Regions from separate parts of the Bradyrhizobium sp. 26S5 genome, predicted to be linked through region 2. Evidence: riboswitches for the same ligand, from Rfam matches in the RefSeq annotation. Region 2 holds a riboswitch; each other region holds the start of a gene.
The links. Region 2 has a riboswitch for cobalamin ahead of V5279_RS16050 (DUF1636 domain-containing protein). Riboswitches for the same ligand answer to the same signal wherever they lie in the genome.

Region 1 (5,390 bases), 1.3 Mb from region 2:
TGCCCAGCGAAAGTCCTGCCGGGCTTTAGTTCATGCGACCACGCGATTGGATACCAATAATCCGGATGGGATCCGACTTTTCGGAGGTCGGAATGCGAGCGGGATGCGGTCGCCTCAACGCTGAGATTTCCAACTGTCATTGCCTGATCAAGCGGCTCCTGTCGGCCCGAGGTGCATGGTCATGATCTGCTCGGGTGTCTGGGTGACTTCGACACGCTCGGCGTCGCCGCCGACGAAGGCGAGGATGGTTCGCTCGCCGTCATGCCACATGCTGCCGACAAGGGCGATGTTGATGTGGACGGGCTTGTTCGTCTCGTGTCGCGTACATTCGATCCAGAAGCGCATCGATGACCTCAATGAAATGATGGAGCGCGCGATGTATCCGCGCGCTCCGGGAGCATGCCTCAGGAGGCGTGCCGCATTTCGCGTGCGGCCGCCACCATGTTGACGAGGGCAGGGCGCACCTCTTCCCATTTGCGGGTTTTTAGGCCGCAATCCGGATTGATCCAGAGCTGGGAGTCGGTCAGCCGCTTGCGCGCGAGCGAGAGCAGCTCGGCCATTTCGCTGACCTCCGGAACGCGGGGCGAATGGATGTCGTAGACGCCGGGCCCGATCTCGTTCGGATACTTGTAGGTCTTGAAAGCGTCCAGCAGTTCCATCTTGGAACGCGACGTCTCGATCGAGATCACGTCCGCATCCATGGCGCCAATCGCGTCAATGATGTCATTGAACTCCGAGTAGCACATGTGGGTGTGGATCTGGGTCTCGTCGGTCACGCCGGTCGAGCAGATGCGGAAGCTTTCGACGGCCCAGTCGAGATAGGTTTTCCATTCCGACTTCCGCAGCGGCAGGCCCTCGCGCAGGGCAGCCTCGTCGATCTGGATCATCTTGGCACCGGCCTTTTCGAGGTCAGTCACTTCGTCGCGGATCGCGAGCGCGATCTGCCGGCACGCCTCGCTGCGCGGAATGTCGTCGCGGACGAACGACCAGTTCAGGATGGTCACCGGTCCGGTGAGCATGGCCTTCATTGGCTTCTGGGTCAGCGACTGCGCGTAACGCCACCATTCGACCGTCATCGGCTTGGGGCGGGAAACATCCCCGAAAAGGATCGGCGGGCGGACATAACGTGAGCCGTACGACTGGACCCAGCCGTGCTTGGTGAAGGTGAAGCCCGACAATTGCTCGCCGAAATACTGCACCATGTCGTTGCGCTCGAATTCGCCATGCACCAGCACGTCGAGGCCAATTTCCTCCTGCCAACGTACGGCGCGGGCGGTTTCTTCCTTGAGGAATTGCTCGTACTGCGCATCGCTCATCGCGCCCTTGCCATGGGCGGCCCGCGCATTGCGGACTTCCGTGGTCTGCGGGAACGAGCCGATCGTCGTGGTTGGGAACGCTGGCAGCCCGAACCGCGCGCGCTGCAATCCAGATCGCTTCGTGAAGACGTTCTGGCGCCGGCGCATGGCGTCGTCGATCGCCATCATCCGCTTCGCCACGTCGGCATTGTGAATCTTCGGCGACGTCTCGCGCGAGCGAGCCGCGGCGTCCGATGCTGCCAGCGCGTCGGCGACCTTGTCCCGGCCGCCGGCGAGCGCCGTGCCCAGCGTGGCCAGTTCGGCGATCTTCTGCACCGAGAAGGCAAGCCAGCTCTTCACGTCCGGATCGAGGCTGGTTTCCTGTTCGAGGTCGATCGGGACATGCAGCAGCGAACAGGAGGGCGCGATCTGCACCCGGTCCAGGCCGAGCTTCGCGACCGCCGGTTCCAGCCGCTTCAGCAAGGCGGAAAGGTTGGAGCGCCAGATATTGCGCCCGTCGATCGCACCGAGCGACAGGGTCATTCCCTTCGGTGCGGCGCTGACGATCTTGTCGAGTTGCTCCGGCGCGCGCACAAGGTCGATGTGAAGTCCGGCGACCGGCAGCGATAGCGCGGTATCGGCGTTGTCGCCCAGGCTGCCGAAATAGCTGGCGAGCATGATCTTCAGGCCCGGCACCATTTCCGCCAAGAGCGCGTAAGTCATTTGAAGCGCGCCCTGGGTCTCGCGGTCTGCGTCCAGCACCAGGCACGGTTCGTCGATCTGCACCCATTCGCAGCCTTCGGCGACGAGTTGCTGCAAAACCTTGACGTAAACCGGCAGCAGGACTGGCAGCAGCGATAGCGGGTTCAGCGCCGCGTCCTTGCTCTTGCCAAGCCTGAGGAAGGTCACCGGTCCGAGCAGGACGGGCCGGGTTTTGTAGCCGAGCGCCTTGGCCTCCCGATATTCATCGACCGCCTTGGAGGAGGATAGCTTGAAGATCTGGCCAGCGCTGAATTCGGGCACCATGTAGTGGTAATTGGTATCGAACCACTTGGTCATTTCCTGCGCAGGCACGCCGTGTGAAGAGCCGTGCGCGTGATGCGCATGACCGCAGCTTTCATCGTGTTCGGAGCCCTGCGCGCCGCGGGCCATCGCGAAATAGGTCGCCAGCGACACATCGCCGCCTTTCCAGCCGTACACTTCCGGAATGGCGCCGACCATCACGCTGGTGTCGAGCACCTGGTCGTAGAATGAAAAATCATTAGACGGGATGACGCTAACGCCGAGGGACTTTTGGCGGGCCCAGTTGGCGGCGCGCAGGCCGACGGCCGTTTCACGCAGCGCCCGCTCGCTGGATTTGCCGGACCAGAAGCTTTCGAGCGCCAACTTGAGTTCGCGGCGCGGTCCTATACGCGGTGTTCCAAGTGTTGCGACGGGAAGTGAAGAAATAGACATGGCTTACCCCGATGTTGGGGGCGTGGGCCACGTGACACGTCTGGACTCCGGGCAAAAGGTGGCGCGCGGGGTCGCAACCGCACCACCGAGACACCCCGCCCGAGTACGTTCTGTTGTCGAGGCAGGTCTCCTGGCTCACGGGTCAGTGCTGTTGTCCGGTCTTCCCAAGACCCTCGCGGGCCTCAGTGACTTTGTTGGACAACAACTCACCGCTTACAGTTGCGGGGGCAGCGCCGGCTTTCAACCGGCTTCCCTCTTAGCTCCGGGCCAAACGAGCCCGCAGAACCACGACAGCACTGGAGTTAAGGTCAAGTCCGGCCGCAGTCAATGACCGTGACTGGAAACACCTTGGTATTGCTCAATCGCCCGTTACCGGCTTGTCCTCAAACCCCTAGAATTGGGTTCCGATTTCAATCGGTTCGCGGCCCTGACGGCGCCGGTGCTGGTTGGTGTCCCGGAGCGAACAGCGTCGGAAAGAAGGGCTATCTAGAGCCCGCGACCCGCTGCGGCATGCCTTCGGGAATAATGGTCTGGACGATGGAAGCATCGAGGGCCTCGTAATTGTGCAGTCCAATCGTTGCGTATAGTTCCGCTCGCGTCTGCATCCGATCGACTGCCTTGTGCGTGCCGCCGTCACGCGCGATCGCGGCGTAAAGCTGTTCCTGCGCCTTGTTGGCGATCCGAAGCGACGACACCGGCCAGATCACCATCGAATAGCCCATCTCCTCGAATTCGGAAGCGGTGAAGAAGGGCGTCTTGCCGAACTCGGTCATGTTGGCGAGCAGGGGGACGCCCGGCATCCGCTTGGCGAACGCGCGGAACATCTCGGCCGTATTGAGCGCCTCCGGGAAAATCGCGTCTGCACCGGCCTCCATATAGAGCTTGGCCCGGGCGACCGCACCATCGAGCCCTTCGCTCGCGGCCGCATCGGTTCGCGCAAGAATGACGAGATCACGCCGCGCCTTGGCGGCAGCGGCCACCTTGGCCGCCATGTCGTGCGCATCCGCCAGCTTCTTGTCGTTGAGGTGGCCGCACTTCTTGGGGAGGAGCTGATCTTCGATATGGACCGCGCCGGCACCGGCTTCCTCGAAGACGCGCACCATGTGCATGACGTTGAGGGCTTCGCCATAGCCGGTATCGCCGTCCACCAGCAGCGGCAGACCCGACGCACGGGCGATCTGGCGGATGAAGAACGCGACTTCGTCTACGGTGATGATTCCGAGGTCGGGCAATCCCATCGACGCCGTCATGGCCGCACCCGAGAGATACAGCCCCTCGAAACCCGCCGTCTTGGCCTGAATGGCCGACATGCCGTTGTGGGTGCCGGGCAGGCGAAGAATGCCCGGGCGCCTCAGCAACGCGCGAAAGCGGCTGCCGGCGGTTTCACGCGGAAGTTCTTCTGCGACGAGATAGGGCACGTGTTTCTCCTTACGCCGCACGGACCGATGCAGGCGGCAAGTCGCGCGCCTCCAGCGGGACATAGCTGCGGTTCTCGGGGCCGACATAGTTGGCGGCCGGCCGGATGATCTTGTTGTCGATCCGCTGTTCGATGACGTGAGCCGCCCAACCCGAAGTGCGTGAGATCACGAACAGCGGCGTGAACATCGCGGTCGGCACACCCATCGCGTGGTAGGAGACCGCGCTGAACCAGTCGAGGTTGGCGAACATCCGCTTCGCGTTGGCCATCACGGTCTCGATGCGATCGGCAATCTCGAACATGCGTATGCTGCCGGCCTCGACGCTGAGGTCACGGGCGACCTGCTTGATCACCTTGTTGCGGGGATCGGAGATCGTATAGACGGGGTGCCCGAACCCGATCACGACTTCCTTGGCCTCGATCCGGCGGCGGATGTCCGCTTCGGCTTCGTTGGGGGTGGCGTAGCGCTTCTGGACCTCGAAGGCGACTTCGTTGGCGCCGCCATGCTTCGGCCCACGCAACGCACCGATCGCGCCGGTTACCGCCGAATACAGGTCCGCGCCGGTACCGGCGATCGAGCGCGCCGTGAAGGTCGAAGCGTTGAATTCGTGCTCGGCATAGAGATTGAGCGAGGTGTGCATCGCGCGTTCATGCGAAGCTGACGGCGGCTTGCCGTGCAGCAGGTGCAGGACGTGCGCCCCGATCGAATCGTCGTCGGTCTCGACCTCGATACGGCGGCCGTTGTGGGCGTAGTGGTGCCAGTACAGCAACATCGAGCCGAGCGAGGCCATCAGGCGATCGGCGATGTCGCGCGCGCCTGGCGTGTTGTGGTCATGACTCTCCGGCAGCACGCAACCGAGTGCCGAGACGCCGGAGCGCATGACGTCCATTGGATGGGCTGCGGCCGGCAATTGTTCCAGCGTGTTGAGTACCGCGCGCGGGAGGCCACGCAGCGCCTTCAGCTTGGCCTTGTAGTTGGCGAGTTCGGCGCGGGTCGGCAGGCTGCCGTGCACCAGCAGATGGGCAATCTCCTCGAATTCGCAGACGCCGGCGACATCAAGGATGTCGTAACCGCGATAGTGCAGGTCGTTGCCGCTGCGGCCGACGCTGCAAAGAGCCGTGTTGCCGGCGACGACGCCGGAGAGGGCGACGGATTTCTTGGGCGCGGGTTTCACGTCAGTCATGGTATCCTCCCTATGATCCTGCCGCGCGTCGTGCCGCGG
Region 2 (5,390 bases):
CGGCAAATTCTACGGGCTTGCCGGCTTGCGGCTCGGCTTCGCGATCGGCAGTGAGCCGGACATCGGCGCGCTTGCGGCGATGGCGGGCCCATGGCCGGTTTCGGGGGCCGCGATTGCGATCGGGCGGCGTGCATTGCTCGATTACGACTGGGCAAAGGCGACGGCCGCACGGCTGGCGGCCGACTGCGTCAGGCTCGATGCAGCGGTGCGATCGCAGGGCTGGACCCTGGTCGGTGGCACGCCGCTGTTCCGTCTCTACGAAACCGGCGATGCGTTGGTCGCCCAGGACGAGCTTGCCCATGGGCTGATCTGGTCGCGCGTGTTTCAGCAGCGGCCGGGATGGTTGCGCCTCGGTCTGCCCGGCAGCGAAGCCGAATGGGCTCGGCTGTCTGCCGTGCTGTCGCGCTGATCGTCTAACGCGCGATACGATTGGGTGGAATCAGCTCGCCGCGATTTCGGTCCACCTCTCCCCATCGGGGAGAGGTCGGATTGCGAAGCAATCCGGGTGAGGGCTCTCGCTCTCTCGATAGTCCGTAGCCCCTCACCCGATTTGCTGCGCAAATCGACCTCTCCCAAGGGAGAGGTGAACCTTCGACGCCGTTCCAACTCAAACTCATCTCATCACGCGCTAGCGCGCCAGCGCGAGCAGGCCTTCGACATCGAGATGGGTCTCGATGTGTTCGGCGAGCGCGTCGAGCGCGCTCTCGACCCGGGCGCCGTACGGCTGGTCGGCCGCGGGAATATCGAGCCTTGCAAGGAAGGCCTTGCGAAACTCGTCAGACGTGAACAGGCCGTGCAGATAGCTGCCGTGAACGCGACCATCGGCGGAAACGGCACCTTCAGCGGCGCCGTCGAGCGACGCAAATGGCCTGATACGATCCGGACCGTCGGTGCGCCCGATATGGATTTCATAGGCGCTGATCGGCTGACTGGTAGCGGCATGCACCGCGCTGACGCGTGTCAGCGTCTTCTGCTCGGTCATGACAGTTGTGATATCAAGAAGTCCGAGGCCGCGCGTTTCGCCGGCGGGACCTTCGATCCCGTCGGGATCGGCGACGCTCTCGCCGAGCATCTGATATCCGCCGCAGAGGCCAAGGACATGACCGCCGCGGCGATGATGCGCCACGAGATCGATGTCCCAGCCCTGCGCGCGCAGGAAGGCGAGGTCGCCGCGGGTCGATTTCGAGCCGGGCAGGATGACGAGCTTCGCATCACCCGGGATGGCTTCGCCCGGCCGTACCATCACGAGATCGACGCCGGGCTCGAGCTTCAGCGGATCGAGATCGTCGAAATTGGCGATCCGCGACAGCGCAAGGAAGGCGATCTTGCACTGGCCGGGCTTGCGCGCCTCGCCGAGCCCGAGCGCGTCTTCGGCCGGAAGCTCGCCGGCGCGGACGAACCAGGGCAGCACGCCAAAGCCGCGCCATGCGGTGCGGGATTCGATCAGGCGGTAGCCGTCGTCGAACAGCGTCGGATCGCCTCGGAACTTGTTGATGACAAAGCCCTGGATCATCGCGGCATCCTCGGGATCGATCACCGCCTGGATACCGACGAGCTGTGCGATGACGCCGCCGCGGTCGATGTCGCCGACCAGCACCACGGGGACGTCAGCTTTGCGTGCAAAGCCCATATTGGCGATATCGGACTTACGCAGATTGACCTCGGCGGGGCTGCCGGCGCCTTCGACCAGCACCAGATCGGCGCGATCCTTCAACCGCCCAAAACTCTCCAGCACCGCGCCCATCAGCGACGGTTTCATAGCGGAATATTCGCGCGCGCGTGCGGTCGCGATCCGTTTGCCGTGCACGATGATCTGGGCGCCGACATCGCTCTCCGGCTTCAGCAGCACCGGGTTCATGTCGGTGTGCGGCTCGACACCGGCGGCGAGCGCCTGCAGGGCCTGCGCACGTCCGATCTCGCCGCCGTCGATGGTCACAGCCGCGTTGTTGGACATGTTCTGCGGTTTGAAAGGCAGCACGCGCAGGCCGCGCCGACTGGCAGCGCGCGCCAGGCCCGCGACGATGAGCGACTTGCCCACGTCCGAACCGGCTCCCTGGATCATCAATGCACGCGCCATGGCGATAACAGTCAGAACTCGACGCCCGGCTGGGCCTTGATGCCGGAGCGGAACGGATGTTTCACCAGCGTCATCTCGGTGACGAGATCGGCGATCTCGATCAGCTCCTCCTTGGCGTTGCGCCCGGTGAGCACGACATGCGTCATCGGCGGCTTTGACGTGGTCAGGAACTCGACGACATCGGCGATGGCGAGATAGTCATAGCGCAGCGCGATGTTGATCTCGTCGAGCACAACCATGCGCAAGCTCGGGTCTGCGATCAGCTGCTTGGCCTTTTCCCAGCCGGCCTGGGCCGCCGCGATGTCGCGCGCGCGATCCTGCGTCTCCCAGGTAAAGCCTTCGCCCATCGCGTGGAATTGGCAGAGTTCGCCGAAATGCCCGGTGAGCAGGCGGCGCTCGCCGGTATCCCAGGCGCCCTTGATGAACTGCACCACCGCGCAGGGAAAGCCATGCGCCACACAGCGCACGATCATGCCGAAGGCCGAAGAGGATTTTCCCTTGCCGGCGCCGGTATGAACGATGATCAGACCCCTTTCACCGCTCTTGGTCGCCATGATCTTGTCGCGCGCGACCTTTTTCTTCGCCATCTTGGTCGCGTGGCGCGCATCCAGCGAAACCTCGCTGCTGCCGACCTCGTCTTCGGCGCCGTTTTCTTCAGAAATCATGACATTCCTTCGGCTTGACAAGTTCGAGCCACGGACGAATGGTGGGCCCGCGTTGGTTCCTGTCCTACGACAGGCGAAGAGGGAATGCGATAGGGCTCAAGGTGGGCCTGAAAAGCAGCCGCCCCCGCGACCGTGACCGGAGAGATGCCCAAAAGCCACTGATTCCTTGTCGAGAATCGGGAAGGTGGGCATCGAGGGAGAAATCCTGCTCCGCAAGCCGGGAGACCTGCCAACGCAACGTGTAGTGAGACCGGCGGACGGGGTGTTCCGCGACGGGGAACGAACCCATTCACATCGGTTCGTGTGCCTCTTCGCCTCCCGCTGTCAATCCAGGATGGGCGATGAGCGTTACACTTCATGTCTGCATCACCTGCCGCGCCGGCCAGACGCTGGCGGAAGGTGAGATCGCGCCCGGTGCGCGCCTGCATGCCGCGCTTGTTGAGGCCGGCGTGCCCGATGACGTCAATCTTGTTCCCGTCGAATGCCTCTCGGCTTGCAGCCAGGGCTGCTCGGTCGCGCTCAGCGCGCCGGGGCGGTGGTCCTATGTCTACGGCCGCCTGTCCGCTGATAATGCCAGGGATGTGATCGCCGGTGCCTCCGCCTATGCGGCCGCGCCTGACGGCATCGTGCCGTGGCGCAGCCGTCCGGAAATCTTCCGCAAGCAATCGCTCGCCCGCATTCCACCCCTTGCCGTCGTCCCGGAGGCCGCAGAATGAACACGCTCGCCAAAATTCCGGTCACGGTCGTGACCGGATTTCTCGGGTCCGGCAAGACGACGCTGATCCAGCATCTGATCCGCAATGCCAATGGCAAGAAGCTCGCGGTGCTGGTCAACGAATTCGGCAGCGAAGGCGTCGACGGCGAGATTCTGAAGTCGTGCGCCGACGCCAATTGCCCGACCGAGAACATCGTCGAACTCGCCAATGGCTGCATCTGCTGCACCGTCGCCGACGATTTCATCCCGGCGATGGAGCAACTGCTGGCGCGACGCGTGAGGCCCGATCACATCGTGATCGAGACGTCAGGTTTGGCGCTGCCGAAGCCGCTGCTGAAGGCGTTCGACTGGCCGGAAATCCGCTCGCGGATCACGGTCGATGGCGTGATCGCGCTGGCCGATGCGGAAGCGGTCGCGGCCGGCCGCTTTGCGCCGGATCCCGCAGCAGTCGATGCACAGCGTGCGGCCGACGACAATCTCGACCACGAGACGCCGCTGTCCGAAGTGTTCGAGGACCAGATCGCCTGTGCCGATATCGTGCTGCTGACCAAGGCCGATCTCGCCGGAGCGGAAGGGATCAAGGCGGCCAAAGCGGTGATTGCCGCTGAAATGCCGCGCGAGGTTCCGATGTTGCCGATCGTCGACGGCGCCGTCGATGCGCGCGTGATCCTGGGGCTCGAGGCCGCGGCAGAGGATGATCTCGCGTCGCGGCCGTCGCACCACGATGGCGAGGACGAGCACGAGCACAATGATTTCAACTCCGTGGTGATCGATCTTCCCGAGGTTTCGGATGTCGAGGCACTCGTGGCTTCGATCAAGGGGCTGGCCCGCGAGCAGAACGTGCTGCGCGCCAAGGGCTATATCGCAGTCGAAGGCAAGCCAATGCGGCTGCTCGTGCAGTCCGTCGGCGAACGCGTGCGGCATCAGTTCGACATGCCCTGGGGCACACGGCCGCGGCAGTCGAAGCTGGTCGTGATCGGCGAGCACGGCGACATCAGTGAAGCTGCGATCAGGGCGCGACTAGGTGTCTGATGCACGTCGTCTTCCGCGAGAGCCGCGGCCTTGAGGAGACCGCGACACCAAGGGACCTCGGCCAGGATCCGGCCGATCTCGTGGTGTTGTCGTTTTCCGACAGCGATCTCGCTGCCTTCGCGGCCGGCTGGCGGCGGGGCCGCGCCGCGCTGCCGTCGCTGCGGCTCGCCAATCTCGCGGAGCTGCGCCACCCGCTGTCGGTCGATACCTATATCGAGCGGACGCTGTCGCACGCGCGCGGCATCCTGGTGCGGCTGATCGGCGGTGAGCCCTATTGGTCCTACGGGCTGGCCGCGGTGCATCGCCTGGCAAAGGAGCGCGATATCGCCCTGGTGGTGTTGCCGGCGGATGGCCGCGACGATCTGCGGCTGGACGAATTTTCCACGCTGCCGGTCTCGACGCTGCGGCGACTTAAGGTGCTGTGCGACAAGGGGGGGCCTGTCGCCGCCCAGGCCGTGATCGCGCAAGTGGCGCTGGCGTCAGGGCTCTATGCCGGGCCTGTCGTCGGCGAGATCGATCTGCCGGAGATCGGCGTCTACGATCCGCGGCGCGGTGTTGTCGCAGCGTTGCCGGCATCGGGTGGCCGGCCGCGGGCACTCGTGACCTTCTATCGCTCCTATCTCGCGGCCGGCGACACCGCGCCGGTCGATGCCTTGGTCGAGGCGCTACGCGAGAAAGGTTTTGACGCCTACGGCGTGTTCGTCGCCTCGTTGAAGGCCGCAGGCGTGGCCGATTGGCTGCGCGCTCAGTTCGCGCAATGCCCTCCAGCCGCCATCGTCAATGCGACCGCATTCTCCGCGGCCGGCGATGACGGCACCACGCCGTTCGATGCCGCTTCATGTCCGGTGTTCCAGGTCGCCTTGTCGACGGCGCGGCGCGAGGATTGGGCCGAGTCGCTCCG
Region 3 (5,390 bases), 1.3 Mb from region 2:
GGCGGAGGACGCGTTGTCTGACCAGTCAAGCATGGTGATTTCCTTTTCTTCTCTGCTTACTGGCAGGCTTCGCAGTCGGGGTTGTCGATCGAGCACGCCATGACCGTGGTCAGGTCCGGCGCGGTGACGGCGGAGGACACGTTGACGGTCGAACCGGCGGACATCATCGAGACCGAGGTCACGGCGTTGAGCTTGCCGTCGGTGCCCTTCAGCGTCGACTTCTCCACGTGGGTCGCGGAGCGCGAACGCAGGTAGTAGGTCGTCTTCAGACCGCGGGTCCACGCCAGGCGATACAGCGCATCGAGCTTCTTGCCGGAGGGGTTGGCAATGTAGAGGTTGAGCGACTGGGCCTGGTCGATCCACTTCTGCCGGCGGGAGGCCGCTTCGATCAGCCAGGCGCTGTCGATCTCGAAGGCGGTCGCATAGAGCGCCTTGAGGTCGTCAGGGATACGGTCGATCGAACCGACGCTGCCGTCGAAATATTTGAGGTCGTTGACCATCACCTCGTCCCACAGGCCGCGGGCCTTGAGGTCGCGGACCAGGAACTCGTTCACGACGGTGAAATCGCCGGACATGTTCGATTTGACGTAGAGGTTCTGGTAGCCGGGCTCGATCGACTGCGCGACGCCGCAGATGTTGGAAATCGTCGCGGTCGGCGCGATCGCCATCACGTTGGAATTGCGCATGCCGATGGTCCGGACGCGGGCACGCAGGCTGGCCCAGTCGCGGGTGCTGGAGCGGTCCATGTCGAGGCCACCGCGGGCGTCGGCCAACAGTTCGATCGAGTCGATCGGCAGGATGCCCTGGCTCCACAGCGATCCCTCGAACGACGGATACTTGCCGCGCTCGGCAGCAAGATTCACCGAAGCCGAGATCGCGTAGTACGAGATCGCTTCCATGCTGGTGTCGGCGAACGCCACCGCCGCATCGGACGCGATCGCGATCCGCATCGCCTGCAAGGCATCCTGAAAACCCATCAGGCCGAGGCCGACCGGACGGTGACGCAGGTTGGAACGGCGCGCTTCCGGAATGGTGTAGAAGTTGATGTCGATGACATTGTCGAGTATCCGCATCGCCGTCATCGTCGTGTTCTTCAGCCTGATCTCGTCGAGCGCCCCGTCCTTGATGTGGTTGAGCAGGTTGATCGAACCAAGGTTGCAGACCGCGGTCTCGTCGTCGGACGTGTTGAGCGTGATCTCGGTACAGAGGTTCGACGAGTGGATGACGCCGGCATGGCGCTGCGGCGAACGCAGGTTGCAGGGGTCCTTGAACGTGATCCAGGGATGGCCGGTCTCGAACAACATGGTCAGCATCTTGCGCCAGAGGTCGGTGGCGCGGACCTGCTTGAACACGCGGATCTCACCCCTCGCCGCCTTGGCTTCGTAGAACGCATAGCGTTCCGCGAACGGCTTGCCGTAGAGGTCGTGCAGATCGGGCGTCTCGTCCGGCGAGAACAGCGTCCATTCGCCGTCGGCGGCGACGCGCTGCATGAACAGGTCGGGCACCCAGTTGGCGGTGTTCATGTCGTGGGTGCGCCGGCGGTCGTCGCCGGTGTTCTTGCGCAGGTCGAGGAATTCCTCGATGTCGATGTGCCAGGTCTCAAGATAGGCACAGACTGCGCCCTTGCGTTTGCCACCCTGGTTGACGGCGATCGCGGTGTCGTTGGCGACCTTGAGGAACGGCACCACGCCCTGGCTCTCGCCATTGGTCCCCTTGATGTGGGCGCCCAGACCGCGCACGCGGGTCCAGTCGTTGCCGAGGCCGCCGGAATACTTCGCCAGCAGCGCGTTGTCCTTGACCGACTTGAAGATGCCATCGAGATCATCGGCCACGGTGGTGAGGAAGCACGACGAAAGCTGCGGCCGCAGCGTACCGGAGTTGAACAGCGTTGGCGTCGAGGCCATGAAGTCGAACGATGACAGCAGATTGTAGAACTCGATGGCGCGCGCCTCGCGGTCGATCTCGCGCACGGCAAGGCCCATCGCGACGCGCATGAAGAATGCCTGCGGCAGTTCGATGCGGTTGCCGCGCTCGTGCAGGAAATAGCGGTCGTAGAGCGTTTGCAGGCCAAGGAACTGGAACGACAGGTCGCGCTCCGGCTTCAGCGCCGCCGCAAGCTGGGGCAGATCGAATCGTGCGAGGTCAGCGTCGAGCAGTTCGGCCTTGATGCCGGTCCTGATATAGGCCGGAAAATACTCGGCATAGCGCGTCGCCATGTCGGCCTGCGAGGCGTTGGCCGGCGTGCCTTCGACATAGGACAGCACTTCGGTGCGCAGCTTGTCGAGCAGCAGGCGCGCGCTGACATAGGCGTAATTCGGCTCCTGCTCTACCAGAGTACGGGCGGCCATCACGGACGCAAGCGCAAGTTCGTCCTGGCTGATGCCGTCGTAGAGATTGCGATGGGTTTCGGCGAGCACGGCGGCGGCGTCGACGCCTTCGAGGCCGGCGCAGGCTTCGTTGGCGATCAGAGCAAGCCGCGCATTGTCCAGCGGCACCTTGCTGCCGTTGGCGAGCGTGACGTTGAATTGCGGACCGGCCTGCGGCTTGACGGCCTCCTGCTCGGCACGCTGCCGGGTGCGCTCGTCGCGGTACAGCACGTAGGCGCGCGCCACCTTGTGGTGCTCGCTGCGCATCAAGGCCAGTTCGACCTGATCCTGCACGTCCTCGATATGGAAGGTACGGCCTTCGCTCATGCGGCGCGACAGCGCGGTGACGACTTCCGCCGTCAACTGCTCGACCACTTCATGGACGCGACGGGAGGCTGCTGCGGTGTGGCCCTCGACCGCGAGGAACGCCTTGGTCATCGCGACCGAAATCTTGCTGGCGTCGAAGCGCGACACCGTCCCGTTGCGGCGGATCACCTGCATCGGAAGCTCGGCTTCCGGCGCGGCATGTGAATCTGGACGCAACTGAATGACTGGAGTGGCTTTCGCCAGTTCGCGATCGAGAGACAAAGACATCGGCAGGCCCCGTGGTAGAAATGCAGTTGTTATGGGGGCTGGATTTGCGACAGGCGCCAGATCGCATGGCCGGCGAACGCCGGGCATGGCAAACGAGCAACCGCCGGACACCCCGCCCGTGGACGTTCTGATGTCACGGCAGGTCTCCTGGCTCGCAGGTCATCGCCACGCCCTGTCTTCCCAATGCGCACGGCGCACCAGTGACTTAAATCGGGAGTGACTCACTGCTTACAGTTGCGGGGGCAGCGCCGGAATCTCGCAGCACGTGCGATTCACCGACTTCCCTCTTAGTCACCAAATCTTGCGATCCGGTGGAACCATGACAGCTATATGTGGTGATATTCGTCCCGAAGTGTCAATGGGCGGTTAATGCCTTTACGCAAAAAACCGCCTCGCAAGACAGTTCGAAGACAACTTGGCCCCGTTATCCACATTGGGGACCGTTTGAACTTCCGTGTTCCTACGGAACGAGACGGGAAAAGGCGCTGATGAGACTGCACCGATTCTGTCGGAGCCCGATAGAGACGTTCTCGACCACGTCGATGCGCAAGCCTGATTCTCAATTCAATCGGACTGACCTGCCGAGGCGGACCCACTCGCAAGATCCGCCTTCCGCCAGTTCTCGATGATCTCCGGGTTTTTCCAAAGCCGTGCGACTACATCGGGTGAATAGGTCCACAGCCGAATTTTCTGGCCGCGATCGATGTAGGAATTGCCAGCAGCCGGAAGGCGACCGTCTTTCGTCCAGCGTTGACGCTCAAGCGGAGTGAGAAGCAGGATCTCTTCCAACATTTTGATCGTGATCTTCTCGTTGCGGAGGCGATCGAGTTTTTCGTCGATGCGCGAGATGAAATCCGAAACGGCGTTCATGTCGGCCATCAAGAAATGCGCGGTGACCCCTCCATCCTTTGTCTCGACCGCGTCGGCAAACCGCTTCAGTTGCGTCCTGACCAACCTGATCGATTGACTAGCGCGGCGATGCGAGCCCACGGTCAGATCAGTATTCGGAACAAAGCGCACAGAGATCGCTTCGCCCTCGTGTGTAACGTCCAAATATTGACTCTCGATTGAGCGGACAGTCCCCACGGTCAATACCCCACGACACAAAGGTAATGAAAATCATAGTTTCACGATCGGGATAGAGACAGCAGTAATCTTCGCCAGCCAATTAGAATTCCCGTGATCGAAAAAAGGAAGCCCAGCGTACAAAGCCCGACGACGATCAGCGTACGGGTTGCCGGGTGCTGCACGAGAACCGGAAACTCAAGCGTGTGAAGCGCTTGGTAAGCCCAGCGATACGCGCGACGCGAGGAGTCCAGGCGCTGCAACACCATGCCGTTGACGCTGTCGACATCGAACCAGACGTCGCCGCATATCGTACGATAGACAGGCGCCGAAGGGAGTTGTGATGCAGCCTCATAGGCGTCGTCGGCCGGCACGGCCCCCGGCGCGCCGCATCCAGGCGCCAAGCGCGACATCAGGCCGGTGACATCGTCCGCACCCAGAAGGCCGGTCGGATCAGATGCCGCTACGCCCGACCGAACCAGCATCTGTTTGTCGAGCGCCACGCGGTCGCGCCGAAACTGCTGTCCGCCAAATGCGAACCACTCGACTTCACGTGCACCTGGCGAGACCGGGGGCCAAATTGACGATGCCAGGCCCGCAATGTCGACCCCGGTGACCGCTACCGCCGCTTCAGCGTCAGTCAATTGCCCGCGCGAAAATAGCCGTCCATGATCCATCGAAAGCCATCCGCTGACGATCCACGTGAGCAGGAAAACGGCTGCTGCCAGTCCGACGACATGATGTAAGGCGTGCCAGCCGCGATACGGCGTCGTCAGGTGGCCCTGCCGCCGCTTCAGACGTGCGATACCCAGGATCGCGCCAAGCAAGGCGGCGATCGACGCCAGAAACGATGCCGTCCAGACCACCCAATCCCATGCAGCCCAATTTCGCCGCAGAACCGTTGGATAAATCCAGTGCAACACACTGCCCGCGTAATTCCATAGCCGCTCGCGGGAGTTCGTGACCAGCACCACCTCGCCGGTGTTCCAGGCCACGTAGAGTTCATCGCCGTCGGCGTTGCCGAGCGCGACGCGAAACAGCGGCCGATAGCGATCGAAACCGTTCGGCACGGACCACTGATCGTAGTCGTTAAGGCTGACCGATAGGGATGGTGCCGTCATCCCGCGGTTGCGGGCATACCGATCGACGACGGCCCGCGCAGCGTCAGGCGATACGATCGCGGCATCCTTCGCATCGATTGCATTCACTGACCTCGCGGCCGATCGGCCGGAGACAATGTAGACTGGACCGTCCGACCGCTGAACCAACCGTACACGCAACACATCGGCGACGCCGGCGGCCTTGATGGCGTCGGCCGGCCCGATCAAGTTCTTGGCGTCGATCGGAGAGAGGCCCGCGAACCGG
Region 4 (5,390 bases), 2.0 Mb from region 2:
TATGGCGGCAGGTACCAGAGCCTGGCGCCAGCAGCCTGGATCATCTGCCTGACAGCTTTCGACTTGTGGCTTCCGAGCTCGTCGAGAATGACGATGTCGCCTTCGCGCAGGGTTGGCAGGAGAAGGTGCTTCACATAAGCGCAGAAGCATTCGCCGTTGACCGGGCCGTCGAAGACGCAGGGTGCCGTGAGTTGGTCATGGCGGAGCGCGCCGAGGAATGTGAGGGTACGCCAGTGACCGTGCGGGGCGAAGCCGCGCAGGCGTGCGCCCTTGGGGCCCCAGCCCCGCAAAGGGGCCATGCTGGTCTTGATCCAAGGGTGAGTAGGCCGGGGATTTTCACCCCCGGCCTCTCGCAGAACGGTGCGTGAACCTCTCGGTTCACACCGCTCCCGTCAGGTGAACGTGGTCGTTCCGAAGAACTGCCAGTGTACGAACAGCTCCGCGTTATTCCGAGCCAGCTTTCGCAAGAACAGCGAAGCACCGGTTTTGTGGAGCCGGAAGCGCTTGTACTTTCGCATGATCCACGCCTTCAGCTTCTGATTGACGTAGTCGACCAGAGAGAACAGCGCTGAACGGCTGAACCGACCATAATAACCTATCCACCCCCGGAGGAGCGGATTGATCTGTTGGGCAAGCTCAGCCAGCGTCCCCGGCGTTTGCCGGGGAATGTGCAAGCTTCGGATCGTTGCTCGCATGGCCTTCAAAGCTGTCGGACTGACCGCCGGGGTGTATCCACAAAAGAATTCCTTCCGCTGTGACGTTGCCACCTGCCGCGGCCTGAACTGATATCCGAGAAAGTCAAACTTGACCCTCTGATACGTTCGCCGACGCCTGTTGTCCATGCAATAGACGATCTGCGTCTTTGTCGGGTGCATCTGAAGTCCGCACACCTCCAACCTCGCTTGAAGCTCCGCCCTAATGGCCTCTGCTTCTTGCTCGGTCCGGCAGTGCACCAGTCCGTCGTCGGCATACCGACACCAAGGGAGGTCGGGATGTGTCCGCGCCATCCAGATCAAGCACGGGCTTGCGGTGACCGCCCATGTTGCCAGGCGCAACCGAGCCGGTCGCCCGCTGCCGCTGTGACCACTTCACAACCGACGAGACCGCAACACCAAACCGCTCCGCCACAGATCGGCAGCTCTCGCCCGCTAAAACCGACGCCACCACACGCTCGCGAAGGTCCAGGGAAAGAGGTCGGGTCATGCGATGCTGGCCTCCAATCCAGTCAGCATCTTGAATCACAAACCGCCAAAAACCGGAATCCCCTCCGATTCAGTTAAGCAATGAAATGCTCTAGTTGCAGCGCCAGGCAGATGTGCTTGGCACTCAAGGGCCCACAACGATACGAAACCGCCCATCAGCGCCGGGCGTTTGGAACAGACGCCGCCGAAGTGCACGCTTTAAGCAGGCGGGCAAGATGGTAGCATTCACTCGCCGGCATGCGCGATCGCTCGTGTCGGCCGGCGCATATCGTGCTCTTCAATCGACCGGAAGATGCGGCTTCGACGCAAGTCCTGTCCTCCTCAAGCAGGTAGAGGACGCCGAGCCGTGCTAGCCTCGGCCTGAGCCGATCAATAGTTTCGAGAGAAACTGTCGAGCGGTGTTACTCAAGAGCGGTCTTACCATCAACCCGAACAAGCCGACCGCCGAGACGGCAACAGCAAAGACACCGAGGGCACTCCAAACAGCCATTTTCATTGCGAGCCGGTCTCCTTGGTTTGGTTGATATGCTTGCCTGGGCAGTATCGCCAAAAAGTGTCCGAGTGACGCCTACCAGAAATGGCTGGCATCACAGAACCACCTCGCGCCGCGTATGCTATCTTATTCGGTGGATCGTTGATTGCTTGGAGAAGGCAGCGCAGCGCGCCGTGCTTGATGAACCGGGGCCAGCTTGCATGAAAGCCGTCTGTTCGACCAAGTGGTCCTCGGTGCAAAGGCGGCGTATTCGGATTTGTCGCTGCCCACGCGGAGGGACTTTCGGGATGTCATCCGATGTCCGTGATTGTAGAGCGACTTCTGCATCGAGTATGAACGGTGGGCATGCCGCTAGGCACATTAGCAGATCGCAACATGACGCGAGGTTGACGGAATATCCCTTTTGCCGATAATTGAAGGTGTCGAGGTTCTCCGGTCTCATTAGGCCGGAGCTAAGAGGGAAGCCGGTGTCAATTCCGGCGCTGTCCCCGCAACTGTGAGTGGCGAGCTGTCCAACGAAGGCACTGAAGCCTGACGGTTTCGGGAAGACCGGACAGCAGCGCAGAGCCGCGAGCCAGGAGACCTGCCCCGCCACTATCTTCGTCCACCGGCGGGTGTCCCGGTGGTGCGCCAAGCAGCGGTCGCTCGCGCGGCTTCTTCTGCCTGCGTCCGCCATGGCCTTTGCCACCAATATGGGGTTAACGCTATGTCTCTTCTCTCTCTTCCGGTTGCCACACTCGGAACGCCACGCATCGGTCCAAGGCGAGAGCTCAAGGTTGCGCTCGAAAGTTACTGGGCCGGAAAAATCGCCGAACAGCAGTTGCTCGAGGATGCAGCTGGCCTACGTGCCGCAAATTGGGCTCGCCAGAGGTCTCTCGGTGTCACCGTGATCCCATCGAACGATTTCTCGCTGTACGACCAGGTGCTCGACACCAGTGTCATGGTTGGTGCCATCCCAGAAGTCTACGAGACGAATGCCGGATCCATTTCGCTCAAGACATACTTCGCCATGGCACGCGGGGCACAATGCGACGGTCAGGATGGGAGTTGCGGTCACCCGTCGCGTGGATATGGCGCACCCGCGCAGGAGATGACCAAATGGTTCGACACCAACTACCATTACATGGTCCCGGAATTTCACCCGGGGCAGACTTTCAGACTATCCTCTCGCAAACCAATCGAGGAGTACGAGGAAGCCAAGGCCCTTGGCTTTCAGACGCGCCCTGTCCTGATCGGGCCGGTTACATTCTTGAAGCTTGGCAAGAGTGCCGATCTTGCGTTCCAGCCACTGTCACTGCTAGATGACCTGATACCGGTCTATATTGAGCTTTTGAAGGAATTGGCCAAACGCGGGGCAAATTGGGGTCAATTCGACGAACCTTGCCTAGTCCTTGTTCTGGATGAGAGTTCGCGAAAATCCTTGGTACATGCTTATGGCCGGCTCGCAAAGGAAGGGCCGGCCATCAAGATCATGGTTGCAAGCTATTTCGGTGGCCTCTGCGACAATCTGGACGCTGCCCTGCGCCTGCCTGTTGCCGGGCTGCACGTCGATCTGGTTCGCGCGCCAGAGTTATTGAGCCAGATCATTGCGAGCGGCGAGTGACCTCGTCATGTCGCTCGGCGTCATAGACGGTCGGAATGTTTGGCGATCGAATTTGTCGGCGCTCCGCCAGCGACTGGATCCCGCGATTGCGAAGCTTGGTAAGGACCGCGTACAGATCGCCCCATCCTGCTCGCTGCTTCATGTGCCGGTCGATGTTGAACTCGAGACCGGGCTCGCCTCCGACGTCAAGAGCTGGCTTGCTTTCTCGGTTCAGAAGATGCGTGAGCTTGCGACCTTGGCGCGGGCACTCGCAGGCGACCAGAATGTTGCGAAAGCTCTTGCGGAATCGGAGTGTGCCGCAGCCGTCCGCGGGACGTCGCCGAAGATCCGAGATGCCAATGTCGTTGTCCGGCTGAGTGCGATCAACCAGGCCATGCGCCGGCGGGCCAGCCCATTTGCCAGTCGGGCCGAGATCCAACGCAAGCGCTTCGGGCTTCCAGCGTTCTCGACCACGACGATCGGATCGTTTCCTCAGACCTCAGAGGTCCGTAATACCCGGGCGGCGCATGCGCGAGGCGCGATGAGCGACGAGCAATACGACAAGTTCCTCAAGGAAGAGACGGCGCGCGCCGTACGTTGGCAGGAAGACATCGGTCTGGACGTGCTCGTCCATGGCGAGTTTGAGCGCAATGACATGGTGCAGTACTTCGGCGAGCAACTCTCCGGCTTCGCATTTACCAAAAACGGTTGGGTGCAATCCTATGGCTCGCGCTGTGTCCGGCCGCCGATCCTGTTTGGAGATGTCTCACGGCCGAAGCCGATCACGGTGGACTGGTGGCGCTATGCGCAGTCGCTAACCAAAAGGCCGATGAAGGCGATGTTGACCGGACCAGTAACGATCTTGAACTGGTCGTTTGTTCGCGAGGATATTCCCCGAAGCGAAGTCTGCCGTCAGATTGCGCTCGCAATTCGAGATGAAGTCGGCGATCTCGAGAATGCGGGTGCTTCCATGATCCAGATCGATGAGGCTGCACTACGCGAAGGCTTGCCATTGCGTAGTGCGCAGTGGACCGTTTACCTCGAGTGGGCTGGAGATTGCTTCCGCATCTGCTCATCGGGCGTCGCCGAACAAACTCAGATTCATACCCACGTGTGTTACTCAGAATTCAACGACATCATCCATGCGATTGCTGCAATGGACGCAGATGTCATCTCGATTGAGACTTCGCGCTCGAAGATGGAACTGCTCGACGCGTTCAGGAACTACAACTATCCGAACCAAATTGGCCAGGCGTGTACGACATTCATTCCCCACGCGTTCCCGAGACCGGCGAGATGAAGGAGCTCATGGCCTTGGCTCTGAAGCGGCTGCAGCGGTCGCAGCTCTGGGTCAATCCGGACTGTGGCTTGAAGACACGCAAATGGGAGGAGGTTCGCCCGGCACTTGTCAACATGGTCGCTGCGGCCCGCGAACTGCGCGCTGCACCGCTCCAATAGGCCATTGATCCTTGGTCAGGTCTTTCGTCGAGCTGATCGGCTTAAGGAGATCTCGATAGTCCCGGGAGAGCCTTGGTGAATACAAAAGGCCCGGCCGCGTTTAGCGGCCGGGCGGAAGTCGAGTCTGGGAGGAGCGACGCTGCTAGGCATCGCGGCCACTTCCATCGGCAGAGGGAGCACGGCCGACGGATCGATCTCGGCGAGGACATTCGCCGAAAATCTAAGTCCCAGTTAAGGCACAGGATGATCGTAACTCAATTATGCCCTGGTATGCGCCCAATATAGCCAAGGATTAGAAGACTACACCAAGGTTGTTGCTGATGAGGACTGTCTCAACGACTCGCTGAGTCGAGCATGGGTGGGCGATGATGTGGAGCGATCGCCATGGAAGGCAACGAGCCGCAGAACGTGGTGCGCTCTCCTGCCCGCAAACAATACGCTCAATCACCGAGACATATCAAAATCGCGCTCGCAAGGACCTCATCATCACCAATGAAATGAGCAGCTTGAGTTAGGCCAGATTCGGTCGGTCGTTGGTCAAACCGTTGTCGCCCGATTGGAATCCTCGGTTCCAACGAGTGTTTGAAATCTACGTACGGCTCGACGTAGTGGGTGTGACGACGCTTGTAGATAGCTCGGGACCGGATGCCAAATC

Region 1: another riboswitch for cobalamin. It lies ahead of metE (5-methyltetrahydropteroyltriglutamate--homocysteine S-methyltransferase); the one in region 2 lies ahead of V5279_RS16050 (DUF1636 domain-containing protein).
Region 3: another riboswitch for cobalamin. It lies ahead of V5279_RS22370 (ribonucleoside-diphosphate reductase subunit alpha); the one in region 2 lies ahead of V5279_RS16050 (DUF1636 domain-containing protein).
Region 4: another riboswitch for cobalamin. It lies ahead of metE (5-methyltetrahydropteroyltriglutamate--homocysteine S-methyltransferase); the one in region 2 lies ahead of V5279_RS16050 (DUF1636 domain-containing protein).

What each region holds. Positions count from the first base shown of each region.
Region 1 is NZ_CP145948.1:4,815,170-4,820,559, forward strand. Features, by position in the region: gene V5279_RS22315 (aromatic ring-hydroxylating dioxygenase subunit alpha) at 1-140, opposite strand, end outside; gene V5279_RS22320 (hypothetical protein) at 148-345, opposite strand; gene metE (5-methyltetrahydropteroyltriglutamate--homocysteine S-methyltransferase) at 405-2,750, opposite strand; cobalamin riboswitch at 2,854-3,055, opposite strand; gene prpB (methylisocitrate lyase) at 3,233-4,168, opposite strand; gene prpC (bifunctional 2-methylcitrate synthase/citrate synthase) at 4,179-5,351, opposite strand; gene V5279_RS22340 (MmgE/PrpD family protein) at 5,362-5,390, opposite strand, start outside.
Region 2 is NZ_CP145948.1:3,479,389-3,484,778, forward strand. Features, by position in the region: gene cobD (threonine-phosphate decarboxylase CobD) at 1-409, shown strand, start outside; gene V5279_RS16040 (cobyric acid synthase) at 629-2,077, opposite strand; gene cobO (cob(I)yrinic acid a,c-diamide adenosyltransferase) at 2,089-2,742, opposite strand; cobalamin riboswitch at 2,779-2,990, shown strand; gene V5279_RS16050 (DUF1636 domain-containing protein) at 3,084-3,458, shown strand; gene cobW (cobalamin biosynthesis protein CobW) at 3,455-4,489, shown strand; gene cobN (cobaltochelatase subunit CobN) at 4,489-5,390, shown strand, end outside.
Region 3 is NZ_CP145948.1:4,825,117-4,830,506, reverse strand. Features, by position in the region: gene V5279_RS22375 (ribonucleotide-diphosphate reductase subunit beta) at 1-33, opposite strand, end outside; gene V5279_RS22370 (ribonucleoside-diphosphate reductase subunit alpha) at 57-2,960, opposite strand; cobalamin riboswitch at 3,081-3,297, opposite strand; gene V5279_RS22365 (hypothetical protein) at 3,525-4,013, opposite strand; gene V5279_RS22360 (PepSY domain-containing protein) at 4,088-5,390, opposite strand, start outside.
Region 4 is NZ_CP145948.1:1,515,550-1,520,939, reverse strand. Features, by position in the region: partial or broken gene V5279_RS07190 (IS630 family transposase) at 1-314, opposite strand, end outside; gene V5279_RS07185 (group II intron maturase-specific domain-containing protein) at 393-1,007, opposite strand; partial or broken gene V5279_RS07180 (helix-turn-helix domain-containing protein) at 1,012-1,203, opposite strand; cobalamin riboswitch at 2,104-2,300, shown strand; partial or broken gene metE (5-methyltetrahydropteroyltriglutamate--homocysteine S-methyltransferase) at 2,402-4,735, shown strand.